One region of the Mesorhizobium sp. M7A.F.Ca.MR.176.00.0.0 genome, then DNA from elsewhere that is predicted to be linked to it. Evidence: riboswitches for the same ligand, from Rfam matches in the RefSeq annotation. Region 1 holds a riboswitch; the other holds the start of a gene.

The links. Region 1 has a riboswitch for S-adenosylmethionine ahead of EOB59_RS09200 (homoserine O-acetyltransferase). Riboswitches for the same ligand answer to the same signal wherever they lie in the genome.
Positions count from the first base shown of each region.
Region 2: another riboswitch for S-adenosylmethionine. It lies ahead of EOB59_RS04845 (O-succinylhomoserine sulfhydrylase); the one in region 1 lies ahead of EOB59_RS09200 (homoserine O-acetyltransferase).

Region 1 is NZ_RZTC01000019.1:14,210-29,323, reverse strand. It holds gene EOB59_RS09245 (cupin domain-containing protein) at 1-256, opposite strand, end outside; gene gloB (hydroxyacylglutathione hydrolase) at 276-1,043, opposite strand; gene EOB59_RS09235 (methyltransferase domain-containing protein) at 1,180-1,962, shown strand; gene EOB59_RS09230 (ABC transporter ATP-binding protein/permease) at 2,095-3,921, shown strand; gene EOB59_RS09225 (DUF1194 domain-containing protein) at 4,008-4,811, shown strand; gene EOB59_RS09220 (glycosyltransferase family A protein) at 4,882-5,817, opposite strand; gene EOB59_RS09215 (glycosyltransferase) at 5,833-6,789, opposite strand; gene EOB59_RS09210 (DUF1330 domain-containing protein) at 7,117-7,437, shown strand; gene metW (methionine biosynthesis protein MetW) at 7,445-8,062, opposite strand; gene EOB59_RS09200 (homoserine O-acetyltransferase) at 8,059-9,228, opposite strand; SAM riboswitch at 9,343-9,420, opposite strand; gene hisC (histidinol-phosphate transaminase) at 9,557-10,666, shown strand; gene EOB59_RS09190 (prephenate/arogenate dehydrogenase family protein) at 10,672-11,607, shown strand; gene EOB59_RS09185 (sugar kinase) at 11,697-12,620, opposite strand; gene EOB59_RS09180 (DUF2125 domain-containing protein) at 12,628-13,626, opposite strand; gene EOB59_RS09175 (gamma-glutamylcyclotransferase) at 13,769-14,290, shown strand; gene EOB59_RS09170 (aldo/keto reductase) at 14,412-15,114, shown strand, end outside.
Region 2 is NZ_RZTC01000008.1:29-4,230, reverse strand. It holds gene EOB59_RS04850 (BrnA antitoxin family protein) at 1-297, shown strand, start outside; gene EOB59_RS04845 (O-succinylhomoserine sulfhydrylase) at 321-1,508, opposite strand; SAM riboswitch at 1,566-1,643, opposite strand; gene EOB59_RS04840 (2'-deoxycytidine 5'-triphosphate deaminase) at 1,718-2,812, shown strand; gene EOB59_RS04835 (hypothetical protein) at 2,884-3,270, shown strand; gene EOB59_RS04830 (ABC transporter substrate-binding protein) at 3,370-4,140, shown strand.

The DNA.
Region 1 (15,114 bases):
GGACTTGCTCTACAAGGGCGCTGCCTTCTTCCCACATCGAGAGCGCCAGCGGTGCGCCGGCATGGAAATGCCAGACCTCGGCGGCATCCTTGACCCGGTGCCAGGCCGAAACCTGATGCTCCTCAAGCAGGAAATAGATGGCAGTCGAATGGCCGCGCGCGCCGCCGGTGCCATCGCGAAAGGTCTCGGCATACCAGCCGCCTTCCGGATGCGGCTTCAGCCCGAGCGTCGCGATAATTTCTGCGGAGCTGGTCATGGCGACGACACTACCGGGCCTAGAAATTGTCCTTGCGCTTGCGGATTTCGGCAAAGACCTCGGCGTCCGAAGCTTTCTCCAGCCCCAGATGCTTGCGGATCGCCGGATCGTGCCAGCGCAGGAAGGGATTGGTCGACAGCTCTTCGCCGATCGTCGTCGGCAGCGTCGGCTTGTTGTCGGCGCGCAGCTTTTCGATCCTGGCGGCGCGTTCCTTCAATGCCGAATTGGTCGGGTCGACGGTCAGCGCGAAACGGGCGTTGGAGAGCGTATACTCGTGGCCGCAATAGATGGCCGTTTCAGCTGGAAGTGCAGCCAGCTTCTTCAGCGATTCATACATCACCGGCGGCTTGCATTCGAACAGCCGTCCGCAACCCAGCGCAAACAGCGTGTCGGCGGTGAACGCCACACCCGACGCCGGCAAATAATAGGAAACGTGGCCGGCGGTGTGGCCGGGCGTGGCGATGACTTCGATCTTTTCATCGCCAAGATGGAGAACCGAGCCGTCTTCGACGGTCTCGTCGATGCCGGGGATCTTGGCCTTTTCCGCTTCCGGGCCGACGATGCGCAGCTTGAAGCGCTCCTTCAGCGCCAGATTGGCCTCGACGTGATCCATGTGATGATGCGTGGTCAGGATCGTCGTCGGCGTCCAGCCAGTGCGCTTTATCGCTGCCAGGATAGGCGCTTCCTCGGGCGCGTCGATGATCGCGGTCTGGCCGCTTTTGGGATCATGCACCAGCACGCCGAAATTGTCGCTGCGGCACATGAACTGTTCGATTTCGACCGGCATCGCATCTCTCCGTTTATGGCCGCAGACATAGGGCGCCGGCGCGTGGATGTCATCCCGGATGTCGAATGACATCTCGGAATGTCGGATGTCGCGGCCTTTTGTTGAAACCCGCCGATATCACGGCTACATCCCTGCCATGCATTCCGACATCGTCGATCTTCGCTCCTTCTATTCGACAACACTCGGCCGTTTCGCCGAGCGTTCGATCACCATGGCGTTGTCGTCGATATGGGCAGCGGTACCCAACGAGCGGCTGGTTGGTCTGGGTTACACCTTGCCCTGGCTGGAGCGGTTCGGCACCGATGCCGAGCGGGTCTTTGCCTTCATGCCGGCAACGCAAGGCGCGGTGGTGTGGCCGGCGACAGGGCCGACGGCGACGGCACTGGTCTTCGACGAGGAACTGCCGCTGGTCGATTCCTGCATCGACCGCATGCTGCTCGTCCATTCGCTCGAACATGTCGAGAACCCGCGTGAGACGCTGAACGAGATCTGGCGCGTGCTGTCGCCGGCTGGCCGGGTGGTCATCGTCGTGCCCAACCGGCGCGGTGTCTGGGCGCGCTTCGAGCACACCCCATTCGGCAATGGCCGGCCCTTTTCGCGCGGCCAGCTTACCGAATTGCTGCGCGAGGCGAATTTCACGCCCGCCGCCTGGTCCGATGCGCTGTTCTTTCCGCCGTCGAGGCGCCGTTTCATGATGCGCTTCCACAATGTGCTGGAGCGCGCCGGCCGGCGGCTGTGGCCGATCTTTTCCGGCGTCATCGTCGTCGAGGCGCAGAAACGGCTCTATCAAGGCGTGCCCGTCGTCCAGCGCGCCTCGCGCCGCGTCTTCGTGCCGGTGCTGTCGCCGCATGGCGCCACCCGGCTTGGCCGTCACAAAGCCGATGCCGAGCCCTCGGCTGCGCGGGTGACGGCTTCGTGATCACGGCAAACGTGCCTGACGTCGTTTCCCGGCCTATCTGTCGCAAGTGGACCGACAGGCCATCCGGCAGCCCATACGAACGCCTGGCAAATTTCTCCATCCGGTTTCGGCACTGACGCAAGGACCTCGGCCATGGCTGATCAACCGGACAATGCCGCCGTCGTTCAGCCGGTTGCGGTGGCGGTCGAAGCCAGCAGCCTGCGCGATCAGGTGGCGACGATCCGGCGGGCGCTGGCGGGATCGCCGGTTCGCAAATGGTTGCTGTGGACGTCGGTCGGTATCATGGCCGTGATCATCGCAACGTCGATCGGCCAGGTTCTGCTCAACCGCTGGAACCAGCCTTTCTACGATGCGCTTGCGCGCCGCGACATGGCGGCCTTCCTGCACCAGCTCCTCGTCTTCGCGATGATCGCCGGCGGGCTGCTGGTGCTCAATATCGGCCAGACCTGGCTCAACCAGATGATCAGGCTCAAACTGCGCGAGGCGCTGACGCTGGATCTGATCGATCAGTGGATGCGGCCGGCGCGCGCCTTCCGGTTGGCCAATGCCGGCGCCATCGGCGTCAATCCCGACCAGCGCATGCAGCAGGACGCCGCGCATCTGTCCGACCTGTCAACCGATCTCGGCGTCGGGCTGCTGCAGTCGTGCATCCTGCTCGTGTCCTTCGTCGGGGTGCTGTGGGAGCTGTCCTCGGGCTTCGTGTTCCACATCGGCGGGACCTCGCTGGCCATACCGGGCTACATGGTCTGGGCCGCTATCCTTTACGCCGGCATCGCCTCCTGGCTGAGCTGGCTGGTCGGGCGCCCGCTCATCCGCCTGAACAGCGACCGCTATACACGCGAAGCCGAGCTGCGCTCCTCGATGGTGCGCGTCAACGAGAATGTCGATGCCATCGCGTTGTATCATGGCGAGGCCGACGCCAGGCGGCGGCTCGAACTCGATCTCGGCACGGTGCTGGGCGCCATGCGGCGCATCTACACCGCCCAGATCAACCTGTCCTGGGTGACCGACACCTATGGCTGGATCACCGTCGTGGCGCCCATACTGGTCGCTTCGCCGGTCTATTTCTCAGGTGATATCAGCTTTGGCGGGCTGATGATGGCGGTCGGCGCCTTCAACCAGGTCCACTCTTCCTTGCGCTGGTTCATCAACAACATCGGCAGCATCGCCGATTGGCGCGCCACGCTGATGCGCGTGGCCGATTTCCGCATCGCGCTCGATGAAACCGATGCGCTGCACGACACGGAAAAGCGCATCGCCTTCGGCCAAAACGTCGATGGCAGCCTGACTTTCGAGAAGCTCGAAGTGACCTCGCCGGAGGGTTGCACCAGACTCGCCGATCCGCATGTCGAAATCCGCCCCGGCGAGCGCGTCATGATCACCGGCGACCCCGGTGCGGGCAAGACGCTGTTCTTTCGTGCCATTGCCGGCCTGTGGCCATGGGGAAGCGGCCGGATCGGCCTGCCGTCGGGAGAAACCCCCATATTCGTGCCGCGCGTGCCTTATTTTCCGGTCGGCACGTTGCGCGAAGTCCTCGATCACCCGAACGGGCCCGCGCCGGCGAACGATGCCGACATTTCGGCGGTGCTGGCCGAGGTCGGTCTGGGACGGCTGTCCTCATCGCTCGACCGTGCGGGGCGTTGGGACCATGAGTTGGGCGATGACGAACAACGCTCGCTGGCCTTCGCCAGGCTCGCGTTGCGGCAGCCGAAATGGGTGATAATCGACGAGGCGCTGGATGCGTTCGACGGCCCATCGCTAAGACGCGTGCTGTCGATGCTCGAGAAGCGTTTGCCGGGGACAGCGATCCTCAACATCGGGCGCGGCCAGCACAACAACCACTTCTTCCCGCGCGCGTTGACGATCGTCAAGGATTCCGGTGCGCCAGCCCTGAAGCCCGCCCGCGTCAGGGCCGGCGCGATCGAACCGCCGCCAGCCGCCGCTCGTCGCAAGAAATGAGCTGATTTCCGGGCGGGGGAAGCAAAGCTTTATTTTGCCGCGATCGCGAGGGAAGCTCCTCGGGAGAAACAACCCTGGCGACGGCCATGCTTCATGCCCTGCGCCTGCTTGCCTGTCTTGCCTGCGCCCAGGCTGCCCCGATGGCCTCGCCGGCGGATGCGCTCGCCGTCGACGTCGAGCTGGTGCTGGCGGTCGACATCTCGCTGTCGATGGACGAGAAGGAGTTCGCCCTGCAGCGGGCCGGTTATGTCGAGGCGCTGCGGCATCCCGACTTCATCAAGGCTGTCCGCGCCGGCGCCACGGGCCGCATAGCGCTGACCTATTTCGAATGGGCCGGCACGGTGCGCGACGACGCGGTCATCGGCTGGCAGATTATCGATAGTGCCGAGAGCGCGAACAGCTTTGCCGACAAGGTCGCGGCTCGCCCGTTCCGCAGCTTTCGCGGCACTTCGATTTCCGGCGCGCTGGCCTTCGGCACCGAGCTTTTCGACCGCACGTCTTTCCAGGGCGAACGCAGCGTCATCGACATTTCGGGCGACGGACCGAACAATATCGGGCCGCCGGTCACCGCGACGCGTGATGCGGCGACTGCCAAAGGCATCGTCGTCAACGGGCTGCCGATCCTGATCAGCCCGTCGCCCACCTTCAGCCATCTCGACCAGTATTATGCGCAGTGCGTGATCGGCGGACCCGGTTCCTTCGTGCTGCCTATCTATGCCGCCGCCGAGTTTTCGACAGCCATCCGGCGCAAGCTGCTCCTGGAAGTGAGCGGCATTCAGGACGAGGTGAGAAGCATCCCCATCGACGCGGCGACGCCGATAGACTGCCTGCAAGGCGAACGGGACAGGCGGTTTCTATCGGATCCGTATTTTCCCGAACTTGACCGTTGAGCTCTCGACAGAGGGGTTAACGCGATCCGGAGGGAAAACCGTTCCACAATTTCCCGGAATCCCTCTCGGTTTAAGCGGGCCGGGCACCAAATTGATTGCGAAACTCGTTGGAGAGATCGCGGCGCCAGCGCCGGCCGTGGACATAGCCTTGCATCAATTCCGGCAGCGAATAGCCAAGCGTTTTGGATGAACGGTTGGCCATGTAGCCCTGAAATGCCTCCGGTATCCTGCCTCGCAGGATGTCGGCGATGAGTTGCCGCGAGATCATGTAAGGCGGAATGTGCGGGTAGGCATGGGCAATATGCGGATGTTTGCCCATCAGGTTCGCATAGGCCTCGACATAGCCGTCACGGCGGCCGGAAATCGAGTTCTCCGAATTGTATTTCGTCCAGTCCAGATCCCTGGACAACTGCGCACCGAAGCGCCGGGCAAGGCGCAGCAGCAATTCGCGATCCTGCATGCGGGTGATGTCGCTGTCGTAGCCGCCGATGGCCAGCAAGGCTTCGCGGCGAGCCGTGATCGCGGAGCCGGCAATGAAGATGGTCTGCCCAACCAGCGTCCGCTCAAGCATTGCGGGGCTCACGAACGCCTCGGGGTTGACGCAGTTTGTGATGCGACTGCCTTTCAGGGACACGAACGAACTGATCAGCACTTGCAGTACAGGATTTTCCTCGAACCAGGTCAGGGTTCGTTCGAGCCGGTGCGGCATGTAGATGTCGTCCGAATCGAGGAACGTCACCAACGGTGCCCGCGCGCGCTCGATGCCGGCATTCCTGGCTGCGTTGGCGCCTCGCCATTTCGCCCCGACATAGATCAGCCGCGGGTCCTGGATGCGGGCCAGCGCCGATTCGGTCCCATCGGTCGAACCATCGTCGACGACAATGTGCTCAAGCCTCGACATGCTCTGGGAGAGTACGCTTTCCACGGCGCGCAACACCGTTTCGCGTCGGTTGTGGGTCGGCGTAATGACCGTGATGAGAGGTGTCGGTTCGATGGTTTTGCCCATTTTGACCATAGTGCTTCAGCTATGTCCCACGTAGAGGGGCACGTTTTCAACCTTGTCCCGAACCAGCCCAAGGGCCATGGCCGCTTGTGCACAAAAAACCAGCGCGCAAAAGGCCAATCCGACGATCAGTGCAAACGGGATCTGCCATGCCGGCATTCCGAGCCGAGTTGCATGCGTCAGAATACGCCCGCCCACTTTCCAGGATGTCGAAAACCAACGTCTTGTCGCCTTCAGCACTCGCGCGGCTTGGGATGGCGATGCCAGTGCCACATATTTCCGGTCCGCATCGCGCCCGGTGACCAGGGCACGCCAAAAGAAAAACCGCCAACCGCGCGGAGGATAATGGCTGGCCCGGGCATCGACTCTGACAAAATCATGCCCGCTTGCTCGTAACTGGCTGGTGAGCAACGTGCAAGAAACCTTGAATCCATTGCTGGCCGGAAAGGGATGGCCGGCTAACCAGCTTCTGCGGAAGGCGCAATTGTTGGCGTTCATCGCGCGCTTGGAGGCAAAGCGTCGATCACCATCACGCAGCGGGAAGAACCACAGAAGCGCAAAGGTCCGCGAAGCGAAATCGTCACAGCCGAGATAGGTGTAACCGTTCACGGCGATCGTCTTCGGATCTTGGAGCGGTTTGAGAAGTGCCGACAGCCAGCCGTCTTCGATCACTGTATCGGAATCGCAGAAAATGACGATGTCGCCCTTGGCCAACGCGGCGCCTGCGTTCTTGACCTCATAGTACCGGCCGCCTGTGCAGGCGCTGAAGACCGTATTTGCTGCCATGCCAAGTTGCGGAACAATTTCGGTGAGACGATGCCGGAGAATCGGTGTGTCGGTATCTGGTCCGCTGTGAACGACGATGACCTCCGGTTTCAGGTATTGACCGGTTGTCGTCACGGCTTTTATTTCCCGTGCCAAAGCGCTGAACGAAACGCCGATCTCATCTTCATTGATGGACTTGGCGTTTTCCATTTCGACAACGATCGAATAGGTCAGGTTCCCCGCTCCGTGCTTCGCTCGGCATCGCGTCCGGCATGACGCTACGAAAAACATGCTCCCGTGTCATCATCTGGTTGCAGAGTTCAATCCGTCCGCAACCCCGAATTCGCAACCTTGCGTCTCAACGGCAACACCCTGAGGGCCGGAGACTGGAAACCGCCTCAGGATCGCGCAGGCCGATTCGTCTTGATCGCCTCATCTCATTCTTATTACTTTTGGGGTAATCGAATTCTGTCACGACCCTTGGCAATCTGTGCCTTCGGAGCCGGCAATCGGCTTCGATTGAAAGGGAGTGCACTTATGACCGCTTACGCCGTCGCCCATATGCGCCAAGCCACGATGGGTCCGCAGATCATCGAATACCTGCACAAGATCGATGCCACGCTGGAACCTTTCGGCGGCCGTTTTCTGGTCCATGGCGGCGATGTCGAGGTGATCGAGAACAACTGGCCGGGCCATCTGATCATCATCGAATTTCCCGACAGGCAGCATGTGCATGGCTGGTACAATTCGCCCGCCTATCAAGCGATTCTGGCGCTGCGCACGGACAATTCGGAGGCCGACGTGGTGTTTGCTGACGGCGTCGAACATCCGCACAAGGCCACGGACATCCTCGATTAGCTTGCGGCTACTGCCGTTTCAGCAGGAACACTGCCTGCTGGCCGAAGAAGTTCCAGAACCACCACGGCATCGACAGGCCGATCTTCTGGCCGTTGGCGTCGAGAGCGGTTGCCTTCTCGACGGTCGCGCCGAGCTCGTCGCACAGATTGACGAAGTCGCGGATGGTGCAGAAGTGGATGTTGGGCGTGTCGTACCAGGAATAGGGCAGGTCCTTGGTCACCGGCATGCGGCCGTTGACGAACAGTGACAGACGCACACGCCAATGGCCGAAATTGGGGAAGGAGACGATGGCGCGATTGCCGATCCTGAGCAGTTCGTCGAGCACCAGCTTCGGGTTGCGGGTGGCCTGCAGCGTCTGCGAGAGGACGACGAAGTCAAAGCCCTTGTCGGGATAGAATTCGAGATCCTTGTCGGCATCGCCCTGGATGACCGAGAGGCCGCGCGCCACGCATTCGTTGACGCCGCGCTGCGACAGCTCGAGCCCACGGCCGTCGACCTGCTTGCTGTCCTGCAGCAATTCGAGCAGCGAGCCGTCGCCCGAGCCGACATCGAGCACGCGCGACTGTGGTGGGATGAGGTTGGCGACGACTTCAAGGTCGACGCGCTGGTCGCGGTTGACGCTCATAGGCCCAGCCCTCTCGCCCTGGCGGCCGAGCCGATGAAGCCGTTGATGGCGGCAAACAGTTCCGGCTCGTCGAGCAGGAATGCGTCGTGGCCGCGGTCGGTCTCGATCTCGACGAAGGATACCGATGCTCCGGCGGCGTTGAGCGCATGCACGATCGAGCGGCTCTCCTCGGTCGGAAAAAGCCAGTCCGAGGTGAACGACACCAGGCAGAAGCGGGTTTTCGTGCCGGCGAAAGCATCGGCCAGCCGGCCGCCATGGTCGGCGGCAAGGTCGAAATAGTCCATCGACCGCGTCATGTAGAGGTAGGAATTGGCGTCGAAGCGATCGACGAAGGTCATGCCCTGGTGGCGCAGATAGCTTTCGATCTGGAAGTCGGCGTCAAAGCCGAAGGTCAGCGCTTCGCGATCCTGCAGATTGCGGCCGAACTTGCGGTGCAGGGCGGCTTCCGACAGGTAAGTGATGTGGGCGGCCATGCGCGCCACCGCCAGGCCCTTTTCCGGGCGTTTACCGTGCTCGAAATATTTGCCGCCATGCCAGTCCGGATCGGCCATGACAGCCTGGCGGCCAACCTCATGAAAGGCGATGTTCTGCGAGGAATGGCGCGCGCCGGTGGCGATCGGCAGCGCCGAGAAGACGCGCTCCGGATAGCTCGACGCCCATTCCAGCACCTGCATGCCGCCCATCGAGCCGCCGAGCACGCAAAACAGTTTCTCGATGCCGAAATGGTCGATCAGCATCTGCTGCGCCCGCACCATGTCGCGAATGGTGATAATGGGCAGGTCAAGCCCGTAGGGCTTGCCGGTGGCGGGATTGGTCGAGGCCGGACCGGTGGACCCAAGGCAACCGCCGATAACGTTGGAGCAGATGACGAAGAAGCGATTGGTGTCGATGATCTTGCCGGGGCCGATCAGCACTTCCCACCAGCCAGGCTTGCCGGTCACCGGATTGGTGCTGGCGACGTGCTGGTCTCCGGTCAGTGCATGGCAGACGAGGATGGCGTTGGAGCGGGCATCGTTCAGCGTGCCGTAGGTCTGGTAGGCGATCTGGAACGGTGACAGCAGCGTGCCGGCGTCCAGCTTGAGCGGCTTGTCGGATCCAAAACGCAAAACCGGGCTCGACGGCTGGTCGACCTCGTTGTTGGTTTTGCGGGCGCGCAGAACGGCCATGACATCCATCTCACACTTTGAGCCCACGCATCGCGCTTGTCGAAAGTCGATGCCGATACGGGTGTCCGGCCGGGGCGGACAACAAAAAACCGGCATTGCAGTCGCAAAGCCGGTTACAGGATGCAAACGGCCCTTTAGCAAGTTGTTTAACGTGGCTGCAAGCCGACCGGCCAAATCACCACGGAAGTTCGCACCCCTTCTAGGGCTGTGGCGCGCCGTCGTCAACGGCCAGCCCTGGGCGATGGCTGTCGCCTCTCGACATTGCAGGCCACGGCTTGTATTTCCGCTGCGGCTTCCCTCAGGAAGCGTTCTCGACGGATTTTGCGACATGAGCCAGACACCGGACCAGGCACGTCCAACCCCGCGTGCGGGCATCATGGACATCGACGCCTATGTGCCGGGCAAGAGCACGGCGCCCGCCGGCGTCGCCAAGGTCCACAAGCTGTCATCAAACGAGAATCCGCTAGGGCCCTCGCCGAAAGCGATCGAAGCCGCGCGCGAGATTGCCGGCAAGCTCGACATCTATCCCGACGGCACCGCCAGGCGGCTGCGCGAAGCGATCGCCGAGGTGCACGGCCTCAACCCGCAGAACATCATCTGTTCCAACGGTTCCGACGAGATTCTCGGCCTGCTGGCGCAGACCTATCTGGCGCCCGGCGACGAGGCCGTCATCACCGAACACGCCTTCATGGTCTACAAGATCTACATCCAGTCGGCGGGTGCCGTTCCGGTGACGATCAAGGAAAGAGACGAGCGCGCCGACATCGACGCCATCCTGGCCGCGGTCACGCCGCGCACCAAGATCGTGTTCCTCGCCAATCCCAACAACCCGACCGGCACCTATGTACCGTTCCAGGAGGTACGCCGGCTGCATGCCACGCTGCCGAAGAACGTGCTTCTGGTGCTCGACGCGGCCTATGCCGAATATGTCCGCCGCAACGACTATGAGGCCGGCATCGAACTGGTCGGCAGCACCGAGAACGTGGTGATGACCCGTACCTTCTCCAAGATCGGCCTGGGTGGCGCGCGGATCGGCTGGATGTATGCGCCGATGCATATCGTCGACGCCATCAACCGCGTGCGCGGTCCCTTCAACGTCAATGCGACGGCGATCGAGGCCGGTATCGCAGCCATCCGCGACCGCGCCCATGTCGAGCGCAGCGTGGCGCACAACGAGACCTGGCTTGCCTGGTTGAGCGAGGAATTCACAAAGCTCGGGCTGCGGGTAACGCCGAGCGTCGGCAATTTCGTCCTCATTCATTTTCCCGATGACCAGAAGCATTCGGCGGCGGCGGCGGACGACTATCTGACGGCGCGCGGCTATATATTGCGGCGCGTTTCGGGCTATGGCTTTCCCAACGCGTTGCGCATGACCGTCGGCACCGAAGAGGCCAATCGCGGCGTTGTCGCCGCTCTCACGACATTCCTGAAAAGCTAGAGACCATGACATCACCGATGTTTGAAAAGATCGCGCTGGTCGGCATCGGCCTGATCGGCTCGTCGCTGGCCCGCGTCATCCGCCGCGAAGGTCTCGCCCGTCACTTGGCCATTTCGACCCGCAGTGCCGCGACACTGGCGCGAGCCGAGGAACTCGGGCTGGGCGATAGCTATACTACCGATGCGAGAGAAGCTGTCCGCGATGCCGACCTGGTCATCGTCTCGGTGCCGGTCGGCTCGTCCGGCGCGGTGGCCGAGGAAATCGCGCCGGCGCTGAAGCCGGGCGCGATCCTCACCGATGTCGGCTCGACCAAGGCGTCTGTCATCGCGCAGATGCAGCCTTATGTGCCTGAAGGTGTCCATTTCATTCCCGGCCATCCGCTGGCGGGCACGGAAAAATCCGGCCCCGACGCCGGTTTCGCCGACCTGTTCGACAATCGCTGGTGCATCTTCACGCCGCTGCCCGACACCAACCCGGACGCGCTGGAGAGGCTGTCGGAGTTCTGGCGCCGCTGCGGTGCCAACATCGACACGATGGACCCGCAGCATCACGACATGACGCTGGCCATCGTCTCGCATTTGCCGCACATCATCGCCTACAACATTGTCGGCACCGCCGATGATCTGCAGTCGGTGACCAAGTCCGAAGTGATCAAATATTCGGCTTCCGGCTTCCGCGACTTCACCCGCCTTGCCGCCTCCGACCCGACCATGTGGCGGGATGTCTGCCTGCACAACAAGGACGCCATCCTTGAAATGCTGGCGCGGTTCTCGGAAGATCTGGCGTCGCTGCAACGCGCGATCCGCTGGGGCGACGGCGAAAAGCTCTTCGATCTGTTCACCCGCACCCGCGCCGTACGCCGCTCGATCATCGAGGCCGGCCAGGACATCGACGTGCCCGATTTCGGTCGCCAGGCCGTCGAGCATCCCGCGAAGGGCTAGAGCAATTCCAGGAAAAGTGTGAGGCGTTTTTCCCGGGAAAAGCGCTAGCGCTTTCCCTTGGGAATTGCGTCAAAACAAAAGCGTCAGTTTCAGGCTGGCCAGGTCTGCGCAACCATGGCCAGCGTCTCGGCCCTATCCGGCGCGCCCAGCCTGCCGCCGAAGCGCAGGCATTTGAGCGCCGCGGCCGCACTGGCAAAGCGCAAAGCCTGCTCGACCGGCATGGCTTCCGCCAACCCGACGGCGAAGGCGCCGTGGAAGACATCGCCGGCGGCGAGCGTATCCACTGCCTTGATCCTCGGCGCCGCGACATGGCGCACACAGCCTGCGCGACGGTCGTGCCACCAACAGCCCGCCGCGCCGCCGGTTACCGCGACAAAGGCGTCGGTGCGGCTGGCGAGATCGGCGCAAGCCGTTTCCGGATCGAGCGCCTGGCCGCAGACGATGCGCGCCGCCGTTTCCGAAGCGACGATGTGCGTGGCGAGCGGCAACAGCTGTTCCAGAACTTCCAGCGGCGCGGTGTCGGCATCGAGGATCGCCGGACGCCCAACGGCGCGTGCCGCCTTGAGTGCCAACGCTGCCGCGCCCGGCCAGCGGACATCGACCAGCACGGCGTCGAATGCCGTGAGGTCGGCGACCGGCAAGACTTCGGGATCGGCCTGGGCCAGCCCGTCATAGAACGGCACGATGATGCGCTCGCCATGCGCGTCGACCAGGATCGAGGCCAGCGCCGAGCGGGCGCCTCTGACGCGGCGCACAAAGGTGCAATCGACGCCTTCGGCCTCGATGCCGGCGATGAGCTGGTCGGCGACGGCATCGTCACCCGCGCTCGCCCACAGCGATACCTCGGCCCCCAGGCGATGCGCGGCACAGGCAGCACTGGTGGCCATGCCCGAGGCGATCTGGAGGCCGTCGGAGGCAATGAACTTGCCCTGATGCACGGGCAGCGTCTCGACGCGCAGGATGGTGTCCAGCGTCAAGGCGCCAACGCTCAGCAGCTTCACGGGTTTTGCCATGGTTGAGCTATTCGACCGGCTTGATCTTGCCCAGCGGAATGAAGCCGAGCGAGGCCTTGCCCCTGACCACCTTCAGCGGCATCGACGGTTCGTTGCCGAGCACCGCCAGGGCAGAAAAACCCTGCTCGATCTGGCTTTTCTGCTCGGGTATGGCGGCGCCGAGGATGGCCGCCACCGCCTTCGGGTCCTTCAGCCTGATCATCAGATCGGCGTTGACCAGGCCCTCGGCATCGACCGAGAGCGGTCCCGAAACGGTGATGCGCGCCGGCCCCGACGACAGGTCAAGGTTGCGGATTTCGATCGCCTGGCCACGAAGGCTCTTCACCTGCGTGCCGATCAGTGCGACGCCGTTCTTCAATGTCACGTCGCCGCTGGCATCGAGCGCCGGAAGCACGCGCCCGCCAATCGCGCCGGGGTCGATCTCGAGATCGCCGAAACTGCCGAGATAGTTGATATCCTCCCCGTTGGGCTGCAACTGGCCCGAGGCCTTGCCGGCGCTAAACAGTTGCACCGGATCGGTGTCGTCGGCCGGATCGGTCTGGCCGGACAGGCCCTCCGCCTCCAGCGAGATTCGCTGCGGCAGCGGCCACCACAATTTGAAACTGGCCTGCAGATTGTCCCAGTCGATCCACAGCGGCACCATGTCCGGAACGGAGGTCCTGAGCGGGCCGCGCAGATTGGCAACCGGCGACAGAGGCTGGATGATCTGGGCGGCCGCGTTGAAACTGCCGGCTGAGGCCGCGATGTTCCTGGCATCATCCTCATAGGCGAGGTTGTCGCAGGAGACGGTAAAGCTCAAGGGATAGCCGCTGACCTGGAGATTGGCGCAGCCGGCCTCGACGCCATTCTTGTTGAGCGTGGCAACCGCCTTGTCGGCCTCGCTCCTGACGCGGTCGGCCAGATAAAACCAGCCGCCGCTGTAGAGGGCGAACAGCACGACGATGAATGCTGCAAGCCAGAACAGGCGGCGACGTTTGTTCGGCTGGCGTTCGTCACTTGACGTCATGCTTTGGCTCTCGTTAACGCATGGGTGTTGCGGACGGGTGGTCGATTCCGCCAGGTAGGCAGACGAATAGTTAGACGGGACGGGCGGAAAAAACACCGGTCCGGGTGCGGTGTTGGCATCTTTTGCAATCAGGCGCGGCGATATGGGCGATTTTTGGGTGTTTGGCTATGGCTCGCTGATCTGGCGGCCGGGATTCGCGCATGTCGAGACACAGCGTGCCCGCCTGCACGGCTATCGGCGCTCGCTCTGCGTCTATTCCTTCGTGCATCGCGGAACGCGCGAGCGGCCGGGGCTGGTGCTCGGCCTCGACCGTGGCGGGTCCTGCGTCGGCCTCGCATTCCGCGTCCCCGGCGACTTGCGCGACGAGGTCATGGCCTATCTTCGCGAGCGCGAACTGGTCACCAATGTCTATCTGGAGCGCATGCTCAAGATTCGCCTCGACGGGGGCGATACGGTCGACGCCGTGGTCTACATCGTCGACCGCCAGCACGAGCAATATGCCGGAGCGCTCGACGTGGCGGATGCGGCGGCCGTGGTGCGCGGCGCGGTCGGCCAGTCCGGCAACAACGAGGACTATGTGCTGAGCACGCTGGAGCATCTCGAGGCATTGGGCATAAGCGACCACTGGCTGGAGGATGTCGCCAGCCAGGTCGCGCCTTTGTGAAGCTGGCTCTGCGGAAAAAGGCGGCCAGGCCTTTGACCTCGTTCAGGCAAGACCTAGGTTAGGCTCCGACCCTCAGCCCGCGGGCGCCATTTGCCCGCCCCAATCATCCCGGAGATCCGCCTTGCAGAAACGTCGTCTCGGTCGCACCGACCTGTCCATCGCGCCGCTGGTTCTGGGCGGCAATGTCTTCGGCTGGACCGCCGACGAGAAAACCTCGTTCGACCTGCTCGACCGCTTCGTCGGCGCCGGCCTCAACGCCATCGATACGGCGGATGCCTATTCGCGCTGGGTTCCCGGCCACAAAGGCGGTGAATCGGAAACCATCATCGGCAAATGGATGAAAGACCGTGGCAATCGCGACAAGGTCGTGGTGATCACCAAGGTCGGTTCGGATATGGGGCAGGGGCACAAGGACCTGTCCGCCGCATACATCGAAAAGGCCGTCGACGCATCGCTGAAGCGGCTGCAGACCGAAGTCATCGACCTCTATCTGTCGCACTGGCCGGACCCCGCAACGCCCTATGAAGAAACGCTTGGCGCCTACGAGAAGCTGCTCGCCAAGGGCAAAATCCGCTATGCCGGCTGTTCGAATCTCGACGCCGGCCAGTTGCGTGCCGCACTCGATGTGGCGAGCTTGCGCAGTCTGTCGCGCTACGAGGTGCTGCAGCCGGAATACAATCTCTACGATCGCTCGTCCTTCGATGGGCCGTTGCGCGATCTATGCGTGGCCGAGGACATCGGCGTCATCACCTATTTCAGCCTGGCCAAGGGTTTTCTCAGCGGCAAATACCGCAGCGATGCCGATCTCGGTCAAAGCCCGCGCG
Region 2 (4,202 bases), on a different contig from region 1:
CGTGAGGCTGCTGCGCCCCAGCTGTCACGTGCTGACGCTTTGGCGTTGGCCAAAAAGGCGCTTGCCGCGATGACCGACGAAGAAGATGCCAAGATCACCGCTGCGGCCGAAGCCGATCCGGATGCGCAGCCAACCGATGCCGTTTCGCGCCGCAAGGTTGGCCGGCCGCCGCTTGCCCGGCCCAAACGTGCCGTACAGCTACGCCTCGACGCCGACGTTCTCGACCGCTTCAAGGCCGCTGGCGATGGCTGGCAGACCCGCATGAACGAAGTGCTGCGCAAGGCGGTCGGCCTGTAATCCTGTGACGACGCTCGCGCGCGCTACCTGGCCTTCAGCGCCTGCGCGATGTCCTCGAGCAGATCGTCGGTGTCCTCCAGCCCAACCGAAAGTCTGAGCGTGCCCGGCCCGATGCCGAGCTCGGCGCGCGCTTCGTCGCTCAAATTCTTGTGCGTCGTCGTCGCCGGATGGGTGATCAGGCTCTTGGCGTCACCGAGATTGTTGGAGATCAAGACGATGTCGAGCGCGTTCTGCAAGGCGAAGGCCGCCTGCTTGCCGCCCTTGACGTCGAGACAGATCAGTGTCGAGCCGCCCGACATCTGCTTCTTGACGATGTCGGCCTGCGGATGGTCGGCGCGGCCGGGATAGATGACGCGGGCGATTTCCGGCCGCTCGGCCAGGAAATCCGCGATCCGGCCGGCACTTTCCGTCTGCTGGCGCACGCGTAGCGGCAGCGTCTCCAGGCCCTTCAGCAGCGTCCAGGCGTTGAACGGCGACAGGCTTGGACCGGTATGGCGGAAATAATCGTGCAGGTTCTCGTCGATCCACTTCTTGTCCGACAGGATGACGCCGCCGAGACAGCGCCCCTGGCCGTCTATGTGCTTGGTCGCCGAATAGACGACGATATGGGCGCCGAGCTGCAAGGGCTTCTGCTGCAGGGGCGTGGCGAAGACATTGTCGACGATCAGCCTTGCGCCGATCGAATTGGCAAGCGAGGCGACAGCGGCGATATCGACCACTTCCAGCGTCGGATTGGTCGGGCTTTCCAGGAAGAACAGCTTGGTGTTCGGCTTGATCGCATTTTCCCAATTGGCGATGTCGGTGCCGTCGACCAGCGTCGCCTCGATGCCGTATCTCGGCGCCAGCGTCTCGACCACCCAGCGGCAGGAGCCGAACAGCGCACGCGCCGCCACGATATGGTCGCCGGCCTTGGCGCTGCACAGAAGGGCGGCCGTCACCGCTGCCATGCCGGACGCGGTGGCGCGGGCGTCTTCGGCGCCTTCGAGCGCGCACATGCGCTTCTCGAACATGTCGACGGTCGGATTGGCGTAGCGCGAATAGATGAAGCCTGGCTCCTCGCCCTTGAAACGGGCTTCGGCGGCCTGTGCCGTTTCGTAGACATAGCCCTGGGTCAGGTAAATCGCTTCCGACGTTTCGCCGAAACCGGAACGCAGCGTTCCGCTGTGCACGAGTGCCGTCTGAGGCTTCCAGTTGTGCTTCTTGGTGCTCATCGCTTTTCTTCCAGACACAAAAAAACCGGCCGCGAAAGTCGCAACCGGTCCATACGGCCTTGCGGCCCGACGGTCCTTTAGCGACTTGTTTAACGTGGCTGCAAGCCGACCGGCCAAATCACCACGGGATAACGACCCTTTAGACCCGCACCGCGCTTGCGTCAATTGCCGGCTTCATTAAGAGGTTTGTACCAAGCAGGAGTGGAGCCTTGCGGCAGACAGGCATTCTTCCCGATCAGGACATATCGGCGCTGTTCCAGTCCGGCGCGCTGAAGTCGGCGCGTGCGCTCGACGCCGACCAGATCCAGCCGGCCAGTCTCGATCTCAGGCTCGGCGACAAGGCCTGGCGGGTGCGGGCCTCCTTCCTGCCCGGCCCCAACCACAAGGTCTCGGAAAAGCTCGACCGGCTGCAGCTGCACGAGATCAATCTTGCCGAGGGCGCGGTGCTGGAGACCGGCTGCGTCTATATCGTGCCCTTGCTTGAAAGCCTGGCGCTGCCGGCGGACATTTCGGCCTCGGCCAATCCGAAGAGCTCGACCGGGCGGCTCGACATCTTCACCCGCGTCATGACCGATCGCGGCCACGAGTTCGACAAGATCGCTGCCGGCTATCATGGCCCGCTCTTTCTGGAAGTCAGCCCCCGCACCTTCCCGATCGTCGTGCGCACCGGCTCGCGCCTGTCGCAGATCCGCTTCCGCACCGGCAATGCGCTGCTCTCGGAAGCCGAGCTGCACGCCCTGCATCGCGCCGAGATGCTGGTCGCTACCGAGCCGCCGAACATTTCCGGCGGCGGCATCGCCCTGTCGATTGACCTCAACGGCGACCAAAACGGCCTGGTCGGCTACCGCGGCAAGCATCACACCGGCCTCGTCGATGTCGACAAGCGCGCCGCGCAGGAAGTCGTCGACTTCTGGGAGCCGATCCACAAGAGCGGCGCCGGCGAACTGGTGCTCGATCCCGACGAGTTCTACATCCTCGTCAGCCAGGAGGCGGTGCACGTGCCGCCGCTCTACGCCGCCGAGATGACGCCCTTCGATCCGCTGGTCGGCGAATTCCGCGTCCATTATGCCGGCTTCTTCGATCCGGGCTTCGGCCACTCCGCGTCTGGCGGCACGGGCAGCCGGGCGGTGCTGGAAGTGCGCAGCCATGAAGTGCCGTTCATTCTCGACCATGGCCAGATCGTCGGCCGGCTGGTCTACGAGCATATGCTGAAGCGGCCGCAGGCCCTCTATGGCACCGATCTCGGCTCCAACTATCAGGCGCAGGGCCTGAAGCTGTCCAAGCATTTCCGCGCCGCGCGCTGAATACTTGATCCGGCGGAGCTCTTGTGAAAACTCGGCAGGAGATGGTTCGTACTGGAAGAGCGGTGAGTTCAATGAACGACCCCTATGACGACATCTTATCGCTAACCGACAGCAAACCGATTTGGTGGGATGTCCATGACGTGCCGCGCTTTGCTCCGTTTCGTCCAGGCATGGGCGCGTATGGTAGGCCAACGGAATGCCTCCTTGTATTGGCTCGGGCGCGCGGTGGTCCTGAATACCTGCAGTTGATATGCGGGCACACCGCCCAGTTTGAGAGAGCCGACCATCTGACCCGGTCGAAGACTTTGGCAATGGGCGAGCCTCCAGCAGGTTTGCATGCCGAGAACGGCGACCTGAGTGTTGAGCCAGTCAAAGTGCTGGAGTATTGGCGGCGTGATCCAAATCCTTTTGCCAAGTGGCAAAGGCTACCCGAATTTGAAATCGACCTAATCGATTGATGGCCTTCGGTCCCGACCAGACTCAGCTTGCCTGACTCTGCCCCGCCATGCTTGGTTACGCTGACCTTGAAACGAAACACTGCAAGGGGAACCAAGAAAATGCAGATTTCAAAATGGATCGTATCGGCAGCAGGCGCTGCCATGCTGGTGGTGGCGGCCGGCTCGCTTTCGCAGGCGCAGGAGAAAATCAAGATCGGCACGGAGGGCGCCTATCCGCCGTTCAACACCATTACGGCTGACGGCAAGGTCGAAGGCTTCGACATCGACATCGCCAATGCACTATGCGCGCAGATGAAGGTCGAGTGTGAAATCGTCACCCAGGACTGGGACGGCATCATTCCCGCTTTGCAGGCGAAGAAGTTCGACGCCATCATCGCCTCGATGAGCATCACCGAGGAGCGCAAGAAGCAGGTCGCCTTCACCAACAAATATTATACGACACCGCTGGCTCTGGTGGCGCCGAAGGACAGCGATCTCACCTCGACCGAACCATCGGCACTGGCCGGCAAGACGGTCGGCGCCCAGGCTTCGACCACGCAGGCCGACTATGCCCAGAATGAATATGGCAAGGCGGGTGCGGAGGCAAAACTCTATCCCACCCAGGAAGAGGCGATCACAGACCTGACCAACGGTCGTCTTGACGCCGTGATCTCGGACAAGTTCGTGCTGATGGACTGGCTGAAGAAGGCAAGCGACGGCTGCTGCAAGCTGGTCGGCGACGTCAAGGGCACCGAAACGCAAGCCGGCATTGCCGTGCGCCTGGAAGACACGGCCCTGCGCGACAAGCTCAACGCAGCCATCGACGCGATCGTTGCCGACGGCACCTACAAGAAGATCCAGGCCAAATATTTCGACTTCGATATTTATTGAGGCTGGGCGCCTCTTCCCTTCTCCCCTTGTGGGAGAAGGTGTCGCCGAAGGCGACGGATGAG